DNA from 2 places in the Peribacillus suis genome. Region 1 is predicted to be linked to the other one. Evidence: a T-box and tRNA genes for the amino acid it is inferred to sense, from the RefSeq annotation. Region 1 holds a T-box; the other holds one or more tRNA genes.
The links. The T-box of region 1 lies ahead of AC503W_RS14105 (valine--tRNA ligase). A T-box ahead of a tRNA ligase gene usually reads a tRNA of that ligase, here a tRNA-Val.
Positions count from the first base shown of each region.

Region 2: it has a tRNA-Val gene. The T-box ahead of AC503W_RS14105 (valine--tRNA ligase) is inferred to sense a tRNA for this amino acid. The anticodon was not compared.

Region 1 covers NZ_CM182019.1:2,885,615-2,895,290, forward strand. The annotation lists gene AC503W_RS14090 (bifunctional folylpolyglutamate synthase/dihydrofolate synthase) at 1-1,125, opposite strand, end outside; gene AC503W_RS14095 (ATP-grasp domain-containing protein) at 1,225-2,136, shown strand; gene AC503W_RS14100 (ATP-grasp domain-containing protein) at 2,133-2,978, shown strand; gene AC503W_RS14105 (valine--tRNA ligase) at 3,033-5,684, opposite strand; T-box leader at 5,728-5,955, opposite strand; gene AC503W_RS14110 (YszA family small membrane protein) at 6,232-6,384, shown strand; gene ysxE (spore coat protein YsxE) at 6,442-7,512, opposite strand; gene AC503W_RS14120 (LysM peptidoglycan-binding domain-containing protein) at 7,608-9,221, opposite strand; gene hemL (glutamate-1-semialdehyde 2,1-aminomutase) at 9,408-9,676, opposite strand, start outside.
Region 2 covers NZ_CM182019.1:740,475-750,150, forward strand. The annotation lists rRNA gene AC503W_RS03560 (16S ribosomal RNA) at 1-77, shown strand, start outside; rRNA gene AC503W_RS03565 (23S ribosomal RNA) at 251-3,184, shown strand; rRNA gene rrf (5S ribosomal RNA) at 3,308-3,423, shown strand; tRNA gene AC503W_RS03575 (tRNA-Asn) at 3,433-3,507, shown strand; tRNA gene AC503W_RS03580 (tRNA-Ser) at 3,512-3,603, shown strand; tRNA gene AC503W_RS03585 (tRNA-Glu) at 3,614-3,688, shown strand; tRNA gene AC503W_RS03590 (tRNA-Val) at 3,704-3,779, shown strand; tRNA gene AC503W_RS03595 (tRNA-Met) at 3,865-3,938, shown strand; tRNA gene AC503W_RS03600 (tRNA-Asp) at 3,944-4,019, shown strand; tRNA gene AC503W_RS03605 (tRNA-Phe) at 4,033-4,108, shown strand; tRNA gene AC503W_RS03610 (tRNA-Thr) at 4,116-4,191, shown strand; tRNA gene AC503W_RS03615 (tRNA-Tyr) at 4,204-4,287, shown strand; tRNA gene AC503W_RS03620 (tRNA-Trp) at 4,294-4,367, shown strand; tRNA gene AC503W_RS03625 (tRNA-His) at 4,382-4,457, shown strand; tRNA gene AC503W_RS03630 (tRNA-Gln) at 4,496-4,570, shown strand; tRNA gene AC503W_RS03635 (tRNA-Gly) at 4,574-4,648, shown strand; tRNA gene AC503W_RS03640 (tRNA-Cys) at 4,657-4,730, shown strand; tRNA gene AC503W_RS03645 (tRNA-Leu) at 4,740-4,820, shown strand; gene AC503W_RS03650 (methyl-accepting chemotaxis protein) at 5,233-6,057, shown strand; gene AC503W_RS03655 (S8 family peptidase) at 6,369-9,676, shown strand, end outside.

The sequences.
Region 1 (9,676 bases):
CACTTCCGCGTTCGCTGCCCGTTCATGTTCGAATTCAGTAACCGTTATTTGACTTGCTTCCGTGTCGAGTAGCTGAAGCATCGTAGCATAATCCTTATCACGAAACGAACTGAATATAAACCGGTAACGATGATTCGGATAGCGTGTCTTTAACGTGTCAAGCAGCACCTCAATACCGGCTGGATTATGCGCCCCATCAATGATGATCAACGGTTCATTTGAAATTATCTCAAAACGGCCATTCCACTGTGCTTCCCCTATCCCCTTCCGAATGCTTTGTTCACGGATGTCCTCTCTTACAATTGTAGCAGCTGCGATGCCCAGTGCAGCATTATAGATTTGATGGCGCCCTAGCATCTTTACCGCTATATTTTCGATGGTGATATCCTTGAATGAAAAAGAGAAGCTTTGGCCGAGTTCATCTTGCTTAATGCCATGTACATGAACGTCTTTATCGATTTGATAATAGGGAACGTCCATGGAACGTGCTTTATCTTCTATCACCTTTGCTGGTTCCTCTGTCGTCACTCCACTGATGATGGGTGCCCCTTTTTTAATGATCCCTGCCTTCTCAAAAGCAATTTCTCCAAGCGTATTACCGAGGATATTCGTATGCTCCAAAGAAATGGAGGTGATGATGGAAAGAAGTGGCTGGACGACATTGGTGGTATCGAGCCTTCCCCCAAGTCCCGTTTCCAGTAAAACCAAATCCGTGCCTTTTTTGCTAAAATAAGAAAAAGCCATCGCTGTCAGGATTTCAAATTGAGTGGGTCCATTTCCTTCACCATCCATCTCTTGTACGATTGGCCACAGTTCTTGAAATCCAGAGACAAAGTCCTCATCGCTGATTTCCTCCCGGTTTATCTTTACCTGCTCATTCAGTCGAATTAAGTATGGGGATGTGAAAGAAGCCACCCGTAGCCCTTCAGCCAAAAGGATTTCCTTTATGAATTGGAGCGTAGAACCTTTGCCATTGGACCCTGCAATATGTATGTATTTAAGCCCTACATGGGGGTTTCCTAATTTAGCTAATAATGTTTCCATTCGTGACAAGCCAAAGTTCATACCTAATTGGACCTGTCTTTCTTCAAAAAATCGGTTGATTTCATTCATGTCCGTTACCATTTATCGATAAGCCTCCTCTTTCTTTATACCGCTCTTATGCGTTAGAATTATTTTATCAATATATTAACGATTTACCTAGATGAAAGGTAGTGATTGACCATGAAATCTTCTTCACTCCATTGTTGGATTGTCGTCAACGGCTATTTGCAACATGAAAAGTTTTCTAGCTTGGCTTTATTCATACAAGAGTCCGCTGAAAGAAAAGGGATATCGGCAACACTTGTCCGAAATTCCGACCTGGTTCCCGTTATTGAAAAGGGAATCCCGTATCTAAAAGGAACTGATGGAAAATTACCAGATTTCGTCCTGTTTATGGATAAGGATATTCATTTGGCACGCCATCTGGAACTGCTCGGCCTACCCGTATATAACAGCAGCTCGGCCATCGATATATGCGATAGCAAGGCCAAAACGCATCAAGCTTTAGCGGGTCACGGCATCCCGATGCCAAAAACCCTGTTTCCCCCGTTTACTTATGAAGGAATAGAAAGAAAGAACCTAGATGCATTCAAAAAAATCGGCAATGAGCTTGGCTACCCCCTCGTTGTAAAAGAAGCATACGGTTCATTCGGGGAACAGGTGTATTTAATTCCTACGGAGGATGAATTTATGGAAACGGTGAAAAAGCTTGGGCACCGGCCTTTTATTATGCAGGAATTCATTGAGCATAGTAAAGGCCGGGATATCCGTGTCAATGTCGTCGGCAATCAAGTCATCGCTTCCATGCAACGGAAGTCCGAGCATGATTTCCGAGCAAACATGACAGCTGGTGGAACAGCCTTCCCCTACACACCCACCAAGGCAGAAAGTGATCTTGCCATCCGTTGCGCTACTCTATTGGGTGCGGATTTTGCCGGGGTAGATTTGCTGTTCGGAGAAGATGGCCCGCTATTATGTGAAGTGAACTCGAACTCGCACTTGCTTAATATTTGCGAATGTACGGGCATTAATATTGCTGACAGCATGTTTGATTATGTGATGGATGCATTCGAAAGAAAGGGATTCCAATGAAAAAGCATACAGGCTGGCTGATTTATAACCAAGAAGATGCCGCAAAAAACAGGGGATACATAGATTGGATGCTGGAAGAGGCCAAAAGTCTCGACCTAGATTTGCGTTTATATTATCGCGACCACCTACAAATCGGCCACCGTTCGAATCAATTGTATGTCGTACATAAGCACGAACCGATAGATTTGCCTGATTTTGCGATAGTCCGGACCATCGATCCTTTCTTCACCAAACAATTGGAAAGGCTACATATCACATGCTTCAACTCTTCTTTCATCTCGGAAATCGTGAATGACAAAGCAAAGACGCATCAATATGTGACTTCTATCGGCATTCCAATGTCAGATACAGTTTATTGCTATGGTAATCCCTCAACAAGCGATATGGAATTACCATTCATTGCGAAAGACGTTCATGGACGTGGTGGAAAACAGGTTTACTTGATTGAACATGAAAAAGACTTGAGAGAACTGCCTAACGCAAAATGGATCGTTCAAAAACCGGGTGTATTCGGAAAGGATATCCGTGTCTTTGTCATTGGGAACAGAATCATTGCAGCTGTCCTTAGAGAGTCCTCTTCTAACTTCAAGGCCAATTACACGTTAGGCGGATCTGCTTCGTTATATGAGCTGTCAGCTGCCGAACGGACACTTGTAGAACGGGTAATCGCTGCCTTTGACTTTGGCATGGTCGGGATCGATTTCATTTTCGCCGAAGATGGCAGCCTCATGCTCAATGAAATTGAAGATGTAGTGGGAAGCAGAACGTTAAGTGCGCTCAGCAATCTTAATATTGTAAAAGAGTATTTATTGTTTATAAAAGAGAAACTATCGGTTAAGTAAACAAAAAAGGATGAACCAGCTTCTTACATAGCCGGTTCATCCTTTTTTGTTTTTTTAAAGCTGTTTCAATTCATTGATTCTATGAATGACAGAATCACGTTTCTCACTATAGTCTTTTTCTTTGGCACGTTCTTCTTCAATGACGCTTGCTGGTGCTTTTTTGACGAAGCCTTCGTTGCCTAGTTTTTTCTGTACGCGTTCTACTTCTTTATTAAGTTTGTCGAGTTCCTTTTCAAGACGTTTCACTTCTTCGTCGATATTAATCAGTCCTGTTAGTGGAAGGATCAGTTCAACACCCGTAACCACAGCTGTCATGGCTTGTGCTGGTTCTTCGACATCGATGCCGATTGTCAATTGTTCAGGATTACAGAAGCGCTCGATATAGCTGCTGTTTTTTTCTAATGTTTCTAAAATGGACTCATCTTTTGCTTTTAGAATCAAGTTGATTTTTTTGCTTAAAGGCGTGTTGACTTCAGAACGGATATTCCGAACTGAACGGATGATTTCAACAAGCAGTTTCATTTCCTCCGCTGCAGCTGTATCCGTTAACTCTTCCTTCACTTCAGGCCATGCAGCAACCGTGATTGATTCGCCTTGGTGCGGAAGGTTTTGCCAAATTTCTTCCGTTATGAACGGCATGAATGGGTGAAGCAATCTCATCGTGTTATCTAGCACGTATGCAAGAATCGAACGAGTCGTTTTCTTCGCCGCTTCGTCTTCGCCATATAGCGGAAGTTTAGCCATTTCAATATACCAGTCACAGAAATCATCCCAAATGAAATTATAAAGCACGCGACCCACTTCACCGAATTCATAACGGTCCGCAAGTCTTGTTACGTTTGAAATCGTTTCATTCAATCGAGTAAGGATCCATTTATCAGCAACGGACTTTTCACCGCTTAAATCGATTTCATCATACGTCATGCCATTCATGTTCATTAAGGCAAAACGGGAGGCATTCCAGATCTTATTGGAGAAATTCCATACCGCTTCCACTTTTTCCGTGCTGTAACGAAGATCTTGCCCTGGTGAGCTTCCTGTTGAAAGGAAGTAACGTAGCGAATCTGCACCATATTGGTCGATGACATCCATTGGATCGACACCATTGCCAAGCGATTTACTCATCTTGCGTCCCTGTTCATCACGAACAAGACCATGGATCAGAACGTCTTCGAATGGGCGCTCTCCCGTAAATTCAAGCGCTTGGAAAATCATCCGTGATACCCAGAAGAAAATGATATCATATCCTGTTACAAGTGCTCCGGTCGGATAGTAACGTTTGAAATCGATGCTTTCCTTGTCCGGCCAGCCCATAGTCGAGAACGGCCATAGTGCGGAGCTGAACCACGTGTCCAGGACGTCTGTATCTTGTTCCCAGTTCTGTGCATCAGCAGGTGCTTCCTGTCCCACGTATACCTCGCCTGTTTCTTTATGGTACCAGGCCGGGATGCGGTGACCCCACCAAAGTTGACGGGAAATACACCAATCGCGGATATTTTCCATCCAGTGCAGATATGTTTTCTCGAAACGATCAGGAACGAAGTTGACCTTTTCATCCTCGGATTTCTTTTGAAGGTCAACCGATGCATCAGCAAGAGGCTGCATTTTAACGAACCATTGAGTAGAAAGATATGGTTCTACAACTGCTCCGCTACGCTCTGAATGGCCGACAGAGTGAAGGTGGTCTTCAATTTTGAAGAGTACTCCAGCTTCTTGCAAGTCTTTGACGATTTGCTTACGGCATTCGAAACGGTCCATTCCTTCATATTTACCGGCCTTCTCATTCATCGAACCATCTTCATGCATGACAAGGATGCGTTCTAGATTATGACGGTTTCCGATTTCAAAGTCATTAGGGTCATGAGCCGGTGTAATTTTAACGGCACCCGAACCGAAATCCATATCCACATAATCATCGCCAACGATCGGAATTTCACGACCTGTGATTGGCAGACGAACCATTTTCCCGATTAAATGCTTGTAACGGTCATCTTTAGGATGTACCGCAACTGCCGTATCACCAAGCATCGTTTCTGGACGGGTTGTCGCAATTTCAATTTCTCCCGATCCGTCAACTAGCGGGTATTTCATATGATAGAATGCACCTTGAATATCTTTGTAGATTACTTCGATATCAGAAATGGCCGTTTTCGTCGATGGGTCCCAGTTAATGATATATTCGCCACGATAAATCAATCCTTTTTTATAAAGGGTAACGAATACTTCATTGACCGCTTTAGAAAGACCTTCATCAAGCGTGAAGCGTTCGCGGGTATAGTCAAGGCCAAGACCAAGTTTTGCCCATTGTTCACGGATATGGCTTGCATATTCCTCTTTCCATTTCCATGTTTCTTCCACGAATTTCTCACGACCTAGGTCATAGCGGCTAACGCCTTCAGCACGAAGCTTTTGTTCCACTTTCGCCTGTGTTGCGATACCGGCATGGTCCATACCAGGAAGCCATAGCACGTCATATCCTTGCATACGCTTCATACGTGTCAAGATATCTTGTAGTGTTGTATCCCAAGCATGACCAAGATGTAGCTTACCTGTTACGTTTGGTGGAGGGATGACGATTGTATACGGTTCTTTTTTATCATCACCTGTTGTTTCAAAGTACTTCCCATCAAGCCACCATTTATAACGGCCTTTCTCTATCGTTTGCGGATCATATTTTGTTGGCATCGAAATTTGGTTTTCTTCCATGTTGTTTTCCTCCTTTTGGGCATAAAAAAAACTTCCATCATCATAAAAGGACGAAGGAAGTTGTTCGCGGTGCCACCTTTTTTCCGAAAAAGAAAGAAATCTTTTCTCGGCTCTCAAATCGGATAACGGCTCTTCACCGGCCTTCGCTACTAACTATTCACGAAGACTGCTCGCGGACGACTTCTGATGCTGCCTGCTTAGAAACCTCGCACCAATGGTTTCCTCTCTGAAAAGGGCATTTCATCTTACTATTTCCGGTCTTTACATTCATTTATATTCATATGTAAAATCATTAATTGCATATAGTATATAGTACAAAAAAAAGGGGGGTCGAGTCAATCATCTTTTCGTTTACTTTCGTAAGTATAGCCCTATTCACTAAGGGAGGCTCACAAGAACAGAACGATCTTCCTATTATACCATCAACGTTTCATGATGTTCCGCATTTCTCACATGTTTCGCAGCCCTCCCATACAATAAAAGAAGTCCTACAAAGGAAGGTGCAATCTTGAGACGAAAATACTCACCTTATACGTTGCCACCTTGGATGAAAAAGTTCCGCGGTGTTTGTCAGCAATTCATTGTCCCCTTTATTGTTTTTCAAGGAATACGTACATTAATATTTCCAACTTTCTTCGATATGCTCCTGTTGGTCGCCTTTATTTTCTTAGCCATGTCTTTATATTTAGAATGGATATAATTATTCCCCTACAACAAAAAAATATACATGATTGGATATTCATCCATTCATGTATATTTAGCTTGGGGGCGATTGTTCCTCTTTGGCCGCCTCGGCAGCCGCTTTTTTCTGTTTTTCGACTTCCTCGACCTTCATCACCATATATTCCACATTCTTCAAAAGCCAGAATTGTCGTTGCAACTTCGTGACATTATCCAGTTCCGTCCTTAGACCTTTACCCTCGGAATAGTTCTTCACCACATCCAGTGCTGATCCCGGGAAAGCCAAATAACTTTGCATCAGCAGCATTTCCTCTTCTTTCAAAGGAAAGAAACGAAGATAATTATAAAGCCAATCGACGCAATCATCACATTGGACTGGATAGGTCCTCGCCGTTTTGACGAGAAAAGGTAGTAAGTCAAAATGGGGAGGGGCCGTATTCGAATTCTCGAAATTGATAAAGTAACCATATCCTCGTTCATCATATACAAAGTGCTTCAATGAAACCTTTCCGTGGGTGAGGACGGTCCTTACTTTTTCACTTTCCTTTGTCTTTTCGAACCATGTTTCAAACTTTTTGATAGAGTAGTTCAATGCCTGGGTGATATCCGTAAAAAAGGTGCAGACCGACATCTCAAATGGAGACATATACCACTTTCTTTCACAGGTGACAATGTACTCCTCCATAAAGTCCTTCTGCGTATTCCACTCACTCAGCGTTCTTTCATAATGAGCTTCCCGCTCCTCTGTATCCACCTCTGTTTCTTTCACAGACAGTGTATGCATCCGTGCAAGTTCCCTGAACATTTGCTTATGTTTCTCATCACGTTCGCCATTTTCTTCATTATTCAACCAAGGCATCAGGTAATATAATCGACCATTATGAAGAACGGCATAGCGCTGGTCCATCGTTTGGTAAATAGGCACGATTCGGTTATATCCCCGGTGATACAATGTTTGGATATTTCGGATAAAGTCCATTCCATTGTGGGGCGTAATCGATTTCAAGGCAAAGGTTCCACGGTCGCTATACACTTTTTTCACTCGTCCAAAGTCCTCGATATATTGTACATAAAGCGCGTATTCTTTTAAGACATAGGCTGAATCACTATCCTGAATATTCTTTTGTTGATTCTCGTTTTCCCTCACGAGACTCACTCACTTTCTTTTAAAAAAAGCTCTCCAATCGTTTGAAATGCAAGATAAAGCAGGAGCAGAGCCAAGGCCCTGCTTTCTGCTTGTGATTAGTTTTTGTAAGCAATGGACTTTGGAATGTAAATGACTTGCCCTTCGGTAACGCTCTGATTGCCTTCTAGTTCATTACTAAGAAGCAAGGATTGTACCGTGACGCCATAACGCTGGGCCAGATCATCTATCGTTTCCCCCTGCTGTACAATACAGACCTTCATCCTGACCAATTCTTCTTCCTGATTTCTTCCGAAAAGATCCATGATGGTTTGTTGCTTATCCGTATTATCCTGATTTTCTTTTTCACCTTGTTCGGCATTTTGCTTTTTTCTGCCTTTATAATTTTTCATTTCTTTTGCCTGTTTTTCGGGTTTTTCTCTTCTTTTGAATAGATCGGTCAAAGATGAAAGGGATTCCGGATCCTTTTCAAGGCTTGAGGATTCATTCTCATCACTAAGATTGTCATCTTGCCTATTGACGATGACATCCTGTTCTTGATGAGGCGAACCCGGAATTTTAACCACTGGCACATTTTCCACATCGGTCAAATAAACGGAGCCTTCCTTTTCTTCTTCTATTTCAGCGACTTTTCTTTTCACTTCGGTTTCAATACGTTTTCCTTTTTTATCTTCTATCTCAGCCACTCTTCTTTTGACCTGTTCCTCGATGTTCCCTTTGTTCTCTGCATCTTTTTTTGCCTCGATTTCATCCACTCGCCTTTTGACCTGTTCCTCGATACTTTCTCCATTTCCTCCCTCTATCTCATCCACCCTTCTTTTAACTTGCTCTTCAATTCTTCCGCCTTTTTCTGTCTCAAACGATGCTGGCCACTTTTCCTTGGAAACAGGAGTCTCATTTTTCTCTTCCTCAATTTCAATTACTCTTCTTTTCACTTGCGTCTCTATGTCGTTATCCTGTCTGTTGACCTCGGCTTCCCACTGCATCTCCTCAGGAAATGGGGATACAGGAATTTCAAAAACAGGGGCGTTATGTTGATGGTTGCTTAGGTATACCGGTTCCTCTTCTTCATCCTCTTTTGCTTCCGCGACTCGTTTTGCTTCTGCGGAAAATGGCGTATATAGATCACTTTGCTCGTCATTGCGGAAGACATGATGGAAATCAGGGACGGGTGGTTCTGCAGCCGCATATGGAACGTATGATTCATTTTCGTCATCTGATTCCTCAAGAAACTCAGTCTCCTCGGTCTCTTGATCTACTTCCATGCGCTCTTCCACATAGGAATCATTGTAAATACCGGTTATCAACAAATCCGCCTGTAATTTTAGGCAGTTATGTTCAGGCAGGGCATAGTCAAAACTCTGAATCGTGATATCGATTTCCTCCAATGAGGAGATTCGGTTATTCGGTATCGTTATATCAACCGGAAATCGGTGTGTGAATTCATTGAGACCATCTGGATGCCTCTCAACCTTTTGAACGGCTTTCGGCAAAAAGCTTTGAGGAAATTCCTCATAATCACCGTTTTGCGAGTCTTTGTATTCACCACTTAAATCTAATGAACCCCGGATAAACACATATTGATCGCTTTCCTGGATCGTCACATTTGGATCGAGGGATATGGAATAGAGCTCAGCCACTTCCTGTCCCTTATGAAACCAAACGGACTCTTCCAAAGAAAATCGCAAATACGATTCTTTTTCTTGCGACAAGACAACTCCTCCTTTCAGCTTCAGAAAAACAGTACCTATACCAATAACAATCTATGAGGAAAGGGAAATGATTATTCCTTTAATCAATGGGAAAAATGGATGAATGAATCGAACAAACGGTTGAATGGAGGGGGGAAATCATCACAAATAAAAAAGGGCTTCCCCAGAATGGGGAAACCCTTACGATTATTTTTTCAATGTAGCGAAAGCTTTTTCAGCTGCTGCGATTGTTTTTTCAATGTCTTCATCGCTATGAGCCGTTGATAGGAATAAGCCTTCGTATTGAGAAGGCGGAAGATAAATCCCTTGGTTCGCCATTTCCCGGTAGTACGATGCAAAAAACTCTAGATCAGATGTTTTGGCTGTATCATAGTTCACTACATCTTCATTTGTAAAGAAAAGTCCGATCATGGAACCGGCACGGTTGAATGTATAGGGAATGCCATATTGTTTCG
Region 2 (9,676 bases), 2.1 Mb from region 1:
CTAAGGTGGGACAGATGATTGGGGTGAAGTCGTAACAAGGTAGCCGTATCGGAAGGTGCGGCTGGATCACCTCCTTTCTAAGGATAATACGAGAGCGCTTTTGTTTTGTTCAGTTTTGAATGAGTAATTCATTCAACCACGAAGGACTCATCACATCGTGATGACGATCTTTCTACATTGTTCCTTGAAAACTAGATAATAGATAGAAGGCAATTAATTTTTTTCAAAGCATCAGTAAGATCTTTTTAACGGTTAAGTTAGAAAGGGCGCACGGTGGATGCCTTGGCACTAGGAGCCGATGAAGGACGGGACTAACACCGATATGCTTCGGGGAGCTGTAAGTAAGCTTTGATCCGGAGATTTCCGAATGGGGAAACCCACTGTTCGTAATGGAACAGTATCTCTACCTGAATACATAGGGTATTGAAGGCAGACCCGGGGAACTGAAACATCTAAGTACCCGGAGGAAGAGAAAGCAATAGCGATTTCCTGAGTAGCGGCGAGCGAAACGGAATGTAGCCCAAACCAAGAGGCTTGCCTCTTGGGGTTGTAGGACACTCAATATGGAGTTACAAAGGAACGGGGTAAATGAAGTGACCTGGAAAGGTCCGTCAAAGAAGGTAAAAACCCTGTAGTTGAAACTTCGTTCCCTCCTGAGTGGATCCTGAGTACGGCGGGACACGAGAAATCCCGTCGGAAGCAGGGAGGACCATCTCCCAAGGCTAAATACTACCTAGTGACCGATAGTGAACCAGTACCGTGAGGGAAAGGTGAAAAGCACCCCGGAAGGGGAGTGAAATAGATCCTGAAACCGTGTGCCTACAAGTAGTCAAAGCCCGTTAATGGGTAATGGCGTGCCTTTTGTAGAATGAACCGGCGAGTTACGATTTCATGCGAGGTTAAGTTGATAAGACGGAGCCGCAGCGAAAGCGAGTCTGAATAGGGCGAATGAGTATGAGGTCGTAGACCCGAAACCAGGTGATCTACCCATGTCCAGGGTGAAGTTCAGGTAACACTGAATGGAGGCCCGAACCCACGCACGTTGAAAAGTGCGGGGATGAGGTGTGGGTAGCGGAGAAATTCCAATCGAACCTGGAGATAGCTGGTTCTCTCCGAAATAGCTTTAGGGCTAGCCTCAAGATGAGAGTATTGGAGGTAGAGCACTGATTGGACTAGGGGCCCCCAACGGGTTACCGAATTCAGTCAAACTCCGAATGCCAAATACTTATTCTTGGGAGTCAGACTGCGAGTGATAAGATCCGTAGTCGAAAGGGAAACAGCCCAGACCACCAGCTAAGGTCCCAAAGTATACGTTAAGTGGAAAAGGATGTGGAGTTGCTTAGACAACCAGGATGTTGGCTCAGAAGCAGCCACCATTTAAAGAGTGCGTAATAGCTCACTGGTCGAGTGACTCCGCGCCGAAAATGTACCGGGGCTAAACGTATCACCGAAGCTGTGGATTGACACCGTATGGTGTCGATGGTAGGAGAGCGTTCTAAGGGCGTTGAAGTCAGACCGTAAGGACTGGTGGAGCGCTTAGAAGTGAGAATGCCGGTATGAGTAGCGAAAGAAGGGTGAGAATCCCTTCCACCGAATGCCTAAGGTTTCCTGAGGAAGGCTCGTCCGCTCAGGGTTAGTCGGGACCTAAGCCGAGGCCGAAAGGCGTAGGCGATGGACAACAGGTTGATATTCCTGTACCACCTATACATCGTTTGAACGATGGGGGGACGCAGAAGGATAGGGTAAGCGCGCTGTTGGATATGCGCGTCCAAGCAGTTAGGCCGGAAACGAGGCAAATCCCGTTTCCATTAAGGCGGAGCTGTGATGGCGAGGGAAATATAGTACCGAAGTTCCTGATTCCACACTGCCAAGAAAAGCCTCTAGTGAGATGTAAGGTGCCCGTACCGCAAACCGACACAGGTAGGCGAGGAGAGAATCCTAAGGTGTGCGAGAGAACTCTCGTTAAGGAACTCGGCAAAATGACCCCGTAACTTCGGGAGAAGGGGTGCTTTTTAGGGTGAATAGCCCAGAAAAGCCGCAGTGAATAGGCCCAGGCGACTGTTTAGCAAAAACACAGGTCTCTGCGAAGCCGCAAGGCGAAGTATAGGGGCTGACACCTGCCCGGTGCTGGAAGGTTAAGGGGAGAGGTTAGCGCAAGCGAAGCTTTGAACCGAAGCCCCAGTAAACGGCGGCCGTAACTATAACGGTCCTAAGGTAGCGAAATTCCTTGTCGGGTAAGTTCCGACCCGCACGAAAGGTGTAACGATCTGGGCACTGTCTCAACGAGAGACTCGGTGAAATTATAGTACCTGTGAAGATGCAGGTTACCCGCGACAGGACGGAAAGACCCCGTGGAGCTTTACTGCAGCCTGATATTGAATTTTGTTACAGCTTGTACAGGATAGGTAGGAGCCTGAGAAGCCGGAGCGCTAGCTTCGGTGGAGGCGTTGGTGGGATACTACCCTGGCTGTATTGAAATTCTAACCCGCGCCCCTTATCGGGGTGGGAGACAGTGTCAGGTGGGCAGTTTGACTGGGGCGGTCGCCTCCTAAAGAGTAACGGAGGCGCCCAAAGGTTCCCTCAGAATGGTTGGAAATCATTCGCAGAGTGTAAAGGCACAAGGGAGCTTGACTGCGAGACCTACAAGTCGAGCAGGGACGAAAGTCGGGCTTAGTGATCCGGTGGTTCCGCATGGAAGGGCCATCGCTCAACGGATAAAAGCTACCCCGGGGATAACAGGCTTATCTCCCCCAAGAGTCCACATCGACGGGGAGGTTTGGCACCTCGATGTCGGCTCATCGCATCCTGGGGCTGTAGTCGGTCCCAAGGGTTGGGCTGTTCGCCCATTAAAGCGGTACGCGAGCTGGGTTCAGAACGTCGTGAGACAGTTCGGTCCCTATCCGTCGCGGGCGCAGGAAATTTGAGAGGAGCTGTCCTTAGTACGAGAGGACCGGGATGGACGCACCGCTGGTGTACCAGTTGTCTTGCCAAAGGCATAGCTGGGTAGCTACGTGCGGAAGGGATAAGTGCTGAAAGCATCTAAGCATGAAGCCCCCCTCAAGATGAGATTTCCCATGGCGCAAGCTAGTAAGATCCCTGAAAGATGATCAGGTTGATAGGTCAGAGGTGGAAGCGTGGCGACATGTGGAGCTGACTGATACTAATAGATCGAGGACTTAACCAACGCTTTAAAAAGATGAACACCTTCTGATATTATCTAGTTTTGAAGGAATGAAAATTTCTTCTTGCATTTTTTAAAAAAGATGATATAATAATAGATGTCTTGAAAAAATGCTAACCAACAATGTTTGGTGACGATAGCGAAGAGGTCACACCCGTTCCCATTCCGAACACGGCAGTTAAGCTCTTCAGCGCCGATGGTAGTTGGGGGTTTCCCCCTGTGAGAGTAGGACGTCGCCAAGCTTGTATTGTTCCGCAGTAGCTCAGTGGTAGAGCATTCGGCTGTTAACCGAACGGTCGTAGGTTCGAGTCCTACCTGCGGAGCCATATTGGAGAGCTGTCCGAGTGGCCGAAGGAGCACGATTGGAAATCGTGTAGACGGGTAACCCTGTCTCAAGGGTTCAAATCCCTTGCTCTCCGCCATTTAATACCTGGCCCGTTGGTCAAGCGGTTAAGACACCGCCCTTTCACGGCGGTAACACGGGTTCGATTCCCGTACGGGTCACCATTTCGATAACTTATTGGAGGATTAGCTCAGCTGGGAGAGCATCTGCCTTACAAGCAGAGGGTCGGCGGTTCGATCCCGTCATCCTCCACCATTTCTTTTAAAAAGCATCAAGTTGTTTCTTTATGAATGGAACACTTAACACGAAAACTTGAGGCATATAGTAACATTATTATTATCGCGGGGTGGAGCAGTCCGGTAGCTCGTCGGGCTCATAACCCGAAGGTCGCAGGTTCAAATCCTGTCCCCGCAATCTATGGTCCCGTGGTGTAGCGGTTAACATGCCTGCCTGTCACGCAGGAGATCGCGGGTTCGATTCCCGTCGGGACCGCCATTTTTAATTGTTTGGCTCAGTAGCTCAGTCGGTAGAGCAAAGGACTGAAAATCCTTGTGTCGGCGGTTCGATTCCGTCCTGAGCCACCATAGTAGTGCCGGTGTAGCTCAACTGGTAGAGCAACTGACTTGTAATCAGTAGGTTGGGGGTTCAAGTCCTCTTGCCGGCACCATGTTTCATCCGTGGAGGGGTAGCGAAGTGGCTAAACGCGGCGGACTGTAAATCCGCTCCTTCGGGTTCGGCAGTTCGAATCTGCCCCCCTCCACCATCTTACAGGGGTATAGTTTAAAGGTAGAACAGAGGTCTCCAAAACCTCCGGTGTGGGTTCGAGTCCTACTACCCCTGCCAATTTTATTGTTATGGCGATTGTGGCGAAGTGGTTAACGCACCTGATTGTGGTTCAGGCATTCGTGGGTTCGATTCCCATCAGTCGCCCCATTTTCAATAAAATGATGGTATAATGAATATAACATTAATGGGCTATAGCCAAGCGGTAAGGCAACGGATTTTGATTCCGTCATGCGAAGGTTCGATCCCTTCTAGCCCAGCCATATGCGAAAGTAGTTCAGTGGTAGAATACAACCTTGCCAAGGTTGGGGTCGCGGGTTCGAATCCCGTCTTTCGCTCCAAAAATGTTGGCGGCATAGCCAAGCGGTAAGGCAGAGGTCTGCAAAACCTTTATCACCGGTTCAATTCCGGTTGCCGCCTCCAACAAATTTTGCCCGAGTGGTGGAATGGCAGACACGCTGCACTCAAAATGCAGTGCCGCAAGGCGTGCCGGTTCGACCCCGGCCTCGGGTATCATACGGTCGAAGATATGTCATACAAAAAAGATCTCAACTTAACTGTTGAGGTCTTTTTTTTATTTAATAAACATGAGATTTAGATTATACGTCAGAAAGGATGTGAAATACGTCCATTCTCAATTCAGGTTATGCATTCTTCAATTACTTCAGACCGTTCCCCTTACTTGTGATTTACTATGTAATTGGATTATCAAAGATTTGAACCAAAACGTTTTTATATCCGTTTAACAAAGCATTAAAAGCAATACTCTTAGTAAACGATACTTATTGAATTAGGCTGAAACCTTAGGCGGTTTGCCCTGAAATTTTCTAATGACATGCTTAAATTAATAAAGAGTTCAGTATAGGCGTTCTTACCCATTATCCTGTAATATTATTACTAGAAGTAAAACAGGGGGTTTTTGGGTATGGGGATTTCTTTAAGGACTAACATAAGCACTCAAATATTGGATGAAACATCCGTTTTAGCTGCACTGGAGTCAAATTTAGCAATGATAGAATTCAATCTAAATAGAGAAGTAATATGGGTAAATGAAAACTTTGCAATGACCTTGGGATATACAATTGACGAAATGAAAAATATGCAGCATCATCAATTTTGTACAACGGAATTCAGGAATACCCGAGAGTATGAATCATTATGGGTTACCCTCAAAAATGGAAAAAGGTTTCAAGAAAAAATTCAAAGGGTCGGTAAAACCGGGAATCTCCTATGGCTCGAAGCCACCTATATACCCATCCTAAATGAAGAAGGTAAGGTCCATGCTGTTCTTAAAATCGCAACAGATATTACAGAGCGTGAAAACAACACAATAAAAATCATTTCTCAGCTAAAAGATATGCCTGAAAAATTAGTAAATATCGTTGTTGAGAATTCCAATGAGAAAATTCAAGCAGTGGAGTCACTAAAAAAACAAACGGGTTTAATAAGTGATGTATCTAAAATCATACAAACCATCTCTTTCCAAACAAATGTATTGGCCTTAAATGCAGCGATCGAAGCAGCTCGAGTAGGGGAACAAGGTCGAGGTTTTAAAGTTGTTTCAGACGAAGTTAGAAGATTAGCAGGAAATGTTGATAAAGCCATAAAAAATATAAATTCCAATGTAGAAAATATTACTTTAGACGTAGAGAAGGTTAGTGAGATAACAGAAGATTTACAAAAAATAATCATCGACACTCAATCCATATTCAATAAGACGATTGAAAAGTTAGAAGGGATGACTAAATAAATGAGAATGCTAGGTTTCCCTAAACTAAATATTATTAATTTTTAAAAAATGTGAATAAAGAGAAATCATTACTTGATATCATATTGGAGTTATTGAAAATCTCTACAGATTGGCCCTCTTAGTATAGGGCTTTTTTGTTTTCCAAGCTATGAGCTATATCAGGGCATGGGGCTGAATATTGAATCTAGGTATTAGGGATGATACTGCTAGATTTTTCGGAAAAATCATTGACAATGATAATCATTCTCGACTATGATGGTTTGGTGTGGTCCACCACATATACGGTAATGAGTAGGGAGAGAGCTTAATTTATGAGACAGAAAAAAACTTGGCTTCAAACGATGGCAGCAATTACGCTTGCCATATCTGCAATTCTACCAGTTGGTTCAATAGCTTCTGCGGAAGAGGAATCCAAAACAGGGACCGATCAATTAATAGTTAAATATAAAACGAATAAAGCCGCCTTATCAAAAAAACAAATGAAAAACATAGGTGTTGAAGATGTAGAAGAGGAAAATCAACTGGGGCTGTATGATGTAAAAGCTGAAGAAGCAAATACTGCCATTACAAAGCTTGAAAAGATGGATAACGTCGAATATGTTGAAAAAAATGTTACATATAAAACCGCTGAAACTATAGATGTAAATGATACATACTATAAAAATCAATGGAACTTAAGTGCCATCGATGCACAGGGCGCGTGGGAAAACGTCAAGGATAATAGCAATCTAGTAAAAGTAGCTGTGCTAGATACAGGTGTTCAAGGTACACATGAAGACTTAACAGGCCGTGTACTAGAGGGGAAAACATTCGTAGAAGGATATGATTCAGCGTTTCAAGGGGATGACCAAGGTCATGGTACATTCGTATCCGGGATCATTGCCGCGAATGCTAATAATGGAAAAGGGATTTCAGGTATAGCAGGTGAGGAGAATGTCCAAATACTCCCTGTTAAGGTCATGAATAAATTAGGTGTCGGGGATGCCTTCAATATCGCACAAGGTATTGATTATGCAGTTGAGCAAGGTGCTGATGTCATCAATATGAGCATAAGCGGTGAATATAGCGAAACAATAGAAAAGGCCGTAAAGAATGCCGCGGATAAAGGTATCGTGGTTGTAGCTGCTTCAGGTAACGGCGGCGGCAATGCAGATGCATCCTATCCTGCCGCTCTTCCGAATGTCTTATCGGTTGGTGCCATTGCTACAAAAGATCAAGTGTATGAACGCTCGAATTATGGGAGCACTTTAGATATCGTGGCACCAGGCGTCAATGTTTTAAGTACTTCATTACTTGGTGATTTAGGTACGGATGCAGGCCGCTACTCTACAGGTTCTGGTACATCCTATGCTGCTCCACATGTCGCTGCTGTTGCGGCGCTGTATAAGCTCAACCATCCAGAAGCGACTTCGAGTCAAGTCGAGGAAGCACTAACATCAACGGCAATCGATTTGAACGAAGAGGGCTGGGATGAGAAAACGGGCCATGGTAAGCTAAATGCGAAAGCCGCGTTAGCGGACGATGTGGAAACTCCCTCATTAGCATTCGTCTTACCGAAAAAGAATGCGAATGTCGTTGGCACCACGACTGTACAAGTAGCGATTAATGATGCGAATACAAGTAAGACTATTTTCTATACAGACGAAGTAAACGATGGAAATGTCATCGGTGAGGTAAAGACAGCGAGTCAAACCTCGGTGCAATTCAAATGGGATACGACTAAGGTGGCAGACGGGTCACATCAGGTAATTGCCGTTGCACTCGATTCGAATGGTAAAGAACTGTCCCATACTCAAACATCAGTGAAGGTAATGAATGCCCCGCAATCAGGCTACATGTTCACGGTTACGACACCAAGCGGTACAATCGCAAAAGGTGCATCCGTTAAATTGTATGAAAAAGTGGAACAAGAGGATGACACAAATGCTCATGGCTACAATGAATTGTGGACAGGCACGACAGATACGGAAGGAGCCGTTCGTGTACCGAGCCATGTGGGTACGGATTTGAAAAACTTACAAGTTGTTGTACAAGGGAAATTCGATACGGCAAAAGGTAACTCGTGGTTCATGTATTCACGTGAGGTGGCTTCATCAGGAACGATTACGTTAAAAAGTGAAAATACCGTTCCAGTCGCATTGAATACGGTGGATGAAGAAGGAAAAGGTATGCCAGGCGCACAATACTTCATCGCCATGAAAGATGCAAAAGATATGACATTAGGTTCAACGACAATGATTAATGAGGAAGGTGCGAAAGAGGAACCGACTGTCTATTTAGATAAGGGTGCATATAACATTTTCTCTTACCATAAGGCCGAGGGGAAAACGTACTTCCTATCAAATACAGCAGCCCAAGTAGGGAACGATACGAAGACTTTGGATTTTGACAGCCGGGAAGCTGGGGAAGTGGCCATTGATAATCGTGATAAGGGACTGGAAAATGGCGTGTTGTATTTATATAATGATGCCATTTCAGAAGCAATCGGTTCAGACGAAGTCATTACTGGTCAAAAATTCTTTGTCACACCGGGTGACTATGATTATATGGTTGATGCGGAAGTGAAGGATCCGGATGGCGGGGAAAACTGGGTTTACGTACTTGCGAATGATAAAACAAAAGCCGTCATCAAAAAAAATAAAAAGACGGTGATTAAAGCCGGTGGCTCAATCGATATTACAAAATTTGAACCGGATCAAGAATCACTTAAAAATTATTACAAGCAACGGGGCTTAACGTACATCGAACGTCCTTATCCAAATATTGCGTATAAACTAGATAAAGCATTTTACACGAAGCAAACATTTGGTGATGATTACGGCAATAAATTAGCGGGCATGTACCGAGGCTCCCTACATTCAGAAGATGCTTTATATAAAAAAGATGTGAATACGGGAAAAACCGTGACCACTGTGGATGATGAAGCACAGATCGAAACGATTAACTTCGGTGATATTTATTCGAAGTACAAAGTTATGCGACTATCTGATAATAAAGTGATGCTTGATAGCCATGCGAAAAACGCAACAAACCCAGCTAACCGCCAATATTATTTCTATTCTTTCTGGGTGACGAGCAGTTCGGACGTGACAGAAGGAAAATATGAAATTTCACTGACGTTAGATGAAAACCCTTTAGCGGAAAAGGGCTTATACAAGGCAATCAATATTGACATGCAGGATTCAGGCACGACGATGCAGGTAAAAAATAAGGGTGGTAATAATGTTCCATCATACATCACGATCAATCGTTTAGAGAAAACGGAAGATGGCGATTCGGAATGGGTCCAATCTCTGGGTCAGAATACGGATACGACGAAAAGTTTATCATTACCAAGCAATCTCGAATTAAGCGATGAAGAAAATGGTAACATGGCGATTATTCGTTATATGCAGCCATCAGGTGAATACTCGTATATATTCCGCCAGTTCACCAGTTTAGATGAATTAAAGAACATCTCCATTCCGGATAATATGCAAAAGGTTGCGGTGACGGCGATGGATGGGGACAAAAAGCTTGATGGTGTCTCTACAAGACTTTGGATGATTAAAAAGCCTGTTACAATAGGTGGTCAAACAACCTATATAACGGCGAATAACTTACAAAATTATAAGTATGA